DNA from 2 places in the Fictibacillus enclensis genome. Region 1 is predicted to be linked to the other one. Evidence: riboswitches for the same ligand, from Rfam matches in the RefSeq annotation. Region 1 holds a riboswitch; the other holds the start of a gene.
What was found. Region 1 has a riboswitch for S-adenosylmethionine ahead of metX (homoserine O-acetyltransferase MetX). Riboswitches for the same ligand answer to the same signal wherever they lie in the genome.
Positions count from the first base shown of each region.

Region 2: it holds a riboswitch for S-adenosylmethionine, as region 1 does, so the genes downstream of both, QNH15_RS19280 (homocysteine synthase) here and metX (homoserine O-acetyltransferase MetX) in region 1, are expected to answer to the same signal.

Region 1 covers NZ_CP126109.1:2,373,989-2,377,128, reverse strand. Annotated here, with positions in the region: gene QNH15_RS12630 (MDR family MFS transporter) at 1-627, shown strand, start outside; gene metX (homoserine O-acetyltransferase MetX) at 667-1,749, opposite strand; SAM riboswitch class I at 1,837-1,947, opposite strand; gene QNH15_RS12620 (universal stress protein) at 2,112-2,600, shown strand; gene QNH15_RS12615 (cell wall hydrolase) at 2,633-3,140, opposite strand, start outside.
Region 2 covers NZ_CP126109.1:3,675,262-3,678,401, forward strand. Annotated here, with positions in the region: gene QNH15_RS19280 (homocysteine synthase) at 1-1,226, opposite strand, end outside; SAM riboswitch class I at 1,319-1,422, opposite strand; gene QNH15_RS19285 (acrylyl-CoA reductase family protein) at 1,786-2,775, shown strand; gene QNH15_RS19290 (helix-turn-helix transcriptional regulator) at 2,870-3,140, opposite strand, start outside.

The DNA of each region.
Region 1 (3,140 bases):
AGACTTTTGTTGAAACTCCCATACCGGACTGTATTGACAGCAGGTATGCTGATTACAGCATTCGGATTTTACTTGATGAGCACAATGGGCGTGGAATCTAAAGAAATTACAGCTTATGCTTATATGATTATCATGGGATTCGGCATGGGTCTTGTTATGCCTACCCTTATGATTGCCATACAGAATGAATTTCCGAAAACGAAACTCGGTGCTGTTACATCGGCATCCACCTTCTTCCGTTCCATTGGCGGTACAATCGGCATTACTGTCTTGAACGTCGTTATGAACCACTCTCTGGAGACCAACATGAAAGATGTAGTAAAAGAACAGAGCAATCCGATGCTTCAAGGCATTTTCCAAAAACTTGCAGATAAAACAGATGCCTTGTTCAGCCTTCTAATTCATCCAGATATGCTTAAACTTCCGGGTTCAATTAAAGGTACGGTGATCCACTCCATTCAAACGGCTTGGAGCAGTTCGTTTACGACCGTCTTTATGACCGGCCTTATTTTCATCGGGGCAGGTATTATTGTTGCCCTTTCTGTAGGCAGCGGCCGTATTAAAAATGAACCTACGCAACAGGAAACAACGGTTCCTTTGGCGGATCAAGCTGCAGGAGAACTCTAAAACCAAAAGACATGAAGCTATTTTCGCTTCATGTCTTTTTTATTCGGAAAAAAAACCTTCCAGAAACGGGCCCCATTTTTCGAATTCTGTTAAAAATCCATCATGGCCAAAAATGGTATTCACTTCATGAAAGAGGGCCTTTTGGCTTTCTTCGTTCACGCTTTCTGTAAAAGTTTTCATCATCGCCGGCGGATATAACAGGTCCTCTGTAAATCCGAGACAGAGCATTTTTGCCCTGTATCCTTTGCTTGCTTGATGGATGCCTCCTCTTCCTCTGCCAATGTCATGGCTGTCCATCGCTTTCAGTAAGGTCAGGTAGCTGTTGGCATCAAACCGCTGGGACAGCTTTTGGGCCTGATAATGCAGGTAAGTCTCAACGGAAAACGAAGCTTCATCTGATATGGAATACCATTCTTCCGTTTGTTCCCGTTGAAACCGCTGATTAAATAACGTTCCCGAACGGTAGGTCAGCATTCCAATCATTCTGGCAATGCCAAGCCCTTTGGCAGGTGACACTTCTGATGAATAGTTCCCATTATTCCATTCCGGATCACTCACAATCGCCGTTCGCCCAATGGCATTGAAACCAATGGCATAATCGCTTAAGGCAGGTGTGACCGCAATGGGAATCAAACGGTCCATAAAATCAGGGTAGAGCAAGCCCCATTCCATAACCTGCATCCCGCCAAGCGATCCACCGATGACTGTGTCAAGGGAATGAATGTGAAGAACTTCAAGCAATCGTTTTTGAGCATTAACCATGTCTCGGATGGTAATGAGCGGAAAATCCCCGCGATATCTCTCCCCTGTCAAAGGGTTGATGGAAAGCGGTCCTGTCGTCCCTTCACAGCCGCCAAGAACGTTGGTCGTAATCACCTGGTATTTTTCTGAATCGATATATTGGCCTGGCCCAATGAGTCCTTCCCACCACCCAGGTCCAATTTCTGTCGTCATCGTATATTGATTTCCTGTAAGTGCATGGCACACCAAAATAGCCGGAGCATCAGCCGCTCCTTTGCGCTGATAGGCAATATGAACATCAGTTAATGTTTTGCCGGATTCCAGAACGAGATTCCCTATTTCTGCCACTTCATTTCCAATTGCTGCCTGTGCATTTGCCATCAGATATCCCTCCGATTTTATCAAACAAAAAACACCTCTCTTTTTAGATTCAGAGAGGTGCAATCATCCATTTTGGGGTTGTACCGTCTCTTATCTGTCAAAGTGTTTTACCTTTGCAGGATTTGGCACCAGTACAGAATAATCTCTGCAGGTTGCCGGGTATCATCGGGCCAGTCCCTCCACCACTCTTGATAAGAGTTTACTATTCGTTTTTATGAACAACTTTAATACGTTCAAAAATACAGCAGTCTTACAAATTTGTCAATTAAATTCCGAAAGTTTTTTATTGTTTGTCTTCGTGTTTGCCTTCCTCCTCCAGCGGGTAAAACTTAAGTATACTATATTCCAAAAGAGGTGAGGGTATGCCTTCTTACCAAAGAATCCTGGTTGGTGTTGACGGTTCCCGTTCATCGGAAGTGGCGTTTTACAGAGCGATTGAAGTGGCAAAAGAATATCGTGCCAAGTTGTATATCGTACACATAACTGAAGACCGCCTTCCGGCTGCTCCACTTGATGCCGGAGCCATTAATATTGAAATGGACAGAGATCGGATTGCAGCAGGAACACTTTTGGACGACTATGAAAAATTGGCCAGAAACCATGGACTAACACATGTAACCACTTTATCAAACTCAGGATCGCCCAAAATGGAAATTCTCTCATTTGCCTCCATGCATGAATCAGATTTGATTGTTTGTGGTGCAACAGGATTAAATGCGATGGAACGCATTTTTATCGGAAGTGTCTCACAGTATATTACGCGCCATGCCAATTGTGACGTACTGATCGCAAGAAACAGCCAAAAAATTACATCCTCAGGATTAAGCATCAAAAGTACGAGCCAACGATAAAAACCCCCGTCCGCGAATGACGGGGGCATGGATTATTTGCTGAATGTATGGTTTCCGATAACCGTACAAGCAGGTTTCGTATCGAGCCATCTGCTAACGGCTGTCTTTTTATTGTAAAAGAACAGAGCACCGTTCGTGTTATCATAACCAGATAAGGCCTTGTCTACAGCCTTTTCCGACTCGGGAGAAGGTTTCTTTAAATTGTTCTCCATAACCGGCTGAAATTGTCCTTTGTCGTAGATGACGTCATGAATGGAATCAGGAAAGCCGTCATCATCAACGCGGTTCAGGACAACAGAGGCCACCGCTACCTTTCCTTCAAAGCTTTCTCCCATTGCTTCTGCTTCAACAAGAGAAGCGAGCAATTTTTTATCTTCCGGCGTTGCTTTTATTTGTTCTGATGGAGCGTTTGTTTTTTCATGGCTTATTCCCTTTACTGGCTGCACCTTTAAATTTTGTCCCGGATAAATCAAATTGCCGGTAAGTCCATTCTCTTTTTTGATCTCCTGAAACGGCACATTATAGGATTGCCCCAGCTTC
Region 2 (3,140 bases), 1.3 Mb from region 1:
CCAACCGAAAGTCTTACCATCTCAGGAGCAACTCCTGCTTTGCGCTGCTCTTCCTCAGTCAACTGCTGATGCGTTGTACTCGCAGGGTGGATGATGAGGGATTTTGAATCTCCTACATTGGCAAGGTGGGAGAAAAGTTTCACATTTTCGATGAGTTTGCTTCCTTCTTTGACTCCGCCTTTTACACCAAACGTAAGAATCGCTCCAGCACCTTTTGGCAAATATTTGTTTGCCAGTTCATGGTATTGGTTGTCCTCGAGGCCAGGATAGTTGACCCAATCAACTGCAGGATGCTGCTGCAGGAACTTCGCCACTTTCAATGCATTTTCGCAATGGCGTTCTACCCGCAGAGACAGTGTCTCCAGCCCCTGAATGAACAAGAAGGAGTTGAATGGCGATACGCAAGATCCAAGGTCTCTTAAAAGCTGAACACGTGCTTTAATGATATACGCCAATGGTCCGACCGCTTCTGTATAAACTACGCCTCCATAGCTGTTATCCGGTTCTGTCAATCCTGGAAACTTGCCGTTGGTCCAGTCAAATTTTCCGGAATCAATAATCAAGCCACCAATGGACGTACCATGCCCGCCGATAAATTTGGTTGCTGAATGGACTACAATATCGGCTCCATGTTCAATCGGACGGCAAAGATAAGGTGTGGCAAATGTGTTGTCCACAATCAGCGGCACACCCGCTTCGTGTGCAATATCCGCAATCGCTGAAATATCCGCCACATCAATCTTTGGATTTCCGATGGTTTCTATATAAAGGGCTTTTGTTTTTTCTGTGATGGCATCCTTAAAGGATTGCAGGTTATCGAGCTCAGCAAAGTTCACATTTATCCCAAGCTTTGGCAGCGTATTGGCAAACAGGTTATACGTTCCCCCGTACAAGGATCCTGAGGCAACAACCTCATCTCCGGCACCTGCAATATTTACGATGGAATAGGTAATGGCTGCCTGACCGGACGCAACCGCAAGCGCCCCAACTCCTCCTTCTAGCTTGGCGATGGTCTGCTCAAACGCGTCCTGCGTCGGGTTCATGATCCGGCTGTAGATGTTTCCGAATTCTTTTAGTCCAAACAAATTCGCAGCATGCTCTGTGCTGTCAAACTGATAGGATGTTGTCTGGTAGATCGGAACTGCTCTTGCCCCTGTTGTTGGATCCACTTTTTGCCCCTCGTGCAATGAAATCGTTTCAAACCCGTATTCTCTTTCTTCACTCATGTTCCATCTCTCCTTCTTAATATGTATTTGTTCATTAAGAGCCTATAAAAAAGACCCCTTCCAAAAGAAGAGGTCGCAGTTTTCACCGTCGGCTCTCATCTTTCAGAACATACTGTTCTGCTGAAATTAGCACCATGCATTTCCTGCTGGTTGCCGGGTTTCATCGGGTCAGTCCCTCCACCTCTCTGGATAAGATACATCTGAATATTAAGTTAGTTTGAATAATACTGAACTTTATCCTTCGTGTCAATTGTTTTTTATTTTTACAGAGTTTTGCCTTGGCGAAAGTTTTTTTGTAGCCATCATGTAACCCGCGATTGAATAAAGATAATTTGTGTTTCCTAAACCACCAGGTTAAAAGTATAACTAAAATTCCCAGGACAGCAGCGATTAATAAAGGTATTCCAACAAACATTTTCCTTCCCCCTGCCTTCATCAATACAACAACCTTTTTTAAACATATATGTAAAATAATAAAAATAAATATTTCTGCCGTTTAACCCGATCTGATGAAAGGGTATTACTTATTAGATGATAGTCATATAAAAGGAGGAATCTCATGCCATTTCAAGCCATCGTTCTCGAGAAAAACAATGATCAGGTCGATATTACAAAAAAGGAGTTATCTCTCGACGATCTTCTAGAAGGCGAAGTCACCATAAGGGTGGCTTATTCAAGCGTCAATTATAAAGACGGACTGGCAGCACAAAATAAAAGTTCCATCGTAACCCACTACCCCATGATTCCCGGAATTGATTTGTCAGGAACCGTTTCCCATTCTTCTTCACCTGACTTTCAGGAAGGGGACAAGGTTCTTGTAACGGGCTATAAGCTCGGTGTTTCCCATTTTGGCGGGTACAGTGAATACGCAAGAGTTCCCGCGGAATGGGTGGTTCCCCTTCCCGAGGGACTAACGTTAAAAGATGCAATGCTATATGGAACTGCTGGCTTCACTGCTGCACTGTCGGTCCATCGCCTTCAGGAGCACGGTATAACTCCAGAAAGCGGCTCTGTGATTGTGACGGGAGCAACCGGAGGCGTGGGCAGCCAAGCGGTATCCATGCTTTCCAATCTTGGCTACCGTGTCACAGCAAGTACCGGCAAGGAATCAGAGCACAGTTATTTAAAAGAACTTGGAGCGAGTGACATCATTGACCGTGATGAAGTGGTAAAAAAAGACAACATACCCCTTTATTCCCAGCGCTGGGCAGCAGCCGTTGATCCAGTAGGAGGAAAAACACTTGAATTCCTGCTGAGCTCGATTCAATACGGCGGTTCTGTTGCGGTTTCCGGACTAACAGGGGGAACCGATGTTCATACCACAGTATATCCCTTTATTTTACGAGGGATCAACCTTCTCGGAATCGATTCGGTTTTTTGCCCGGCAACAGTCAGGAATACCATTTGGGAGCGCATTGCCACAGATTTAAAAACTGAGCATGCAGGGGATATAATGGGACAAGAAGTCACCCTTGATGAGCTTCCGGATATTTTACGCGCTACGGTGGAAGGCAACAACAAAGGACGCGTGATTGTAAAGGTTCAATAATGAATAAAGAAAGGAGCCTGCAGAAAAAAACAGGCTCCTTTCTTTATTTACTACTAAAAAAGAAACCCTATCGACTGCTCTGCCGTTAGGGTATTTAAGCGTTTTTCTCTTCAGAAATCAAGTATTTGCAATAGGAGCCGCCTTTTGCCAAGCACTGTGTCCGTTCGACCTTCTCTGTGCCAAGCATTTTTTGGAACAGAGACAGTTCACAGGAACAGGCCTGTTGGTATTCATTTGCCACTTTGGCAATAGGGCAGTTAAACTCCTTTAATTCAAATTGTCCGTCTTCGGTCTTTTCCCATTCCACCATATAGCCGGCTTCATTTTGGATCGTGGCGAGTTCAGCAACTTTTTCCTCGAAGCTT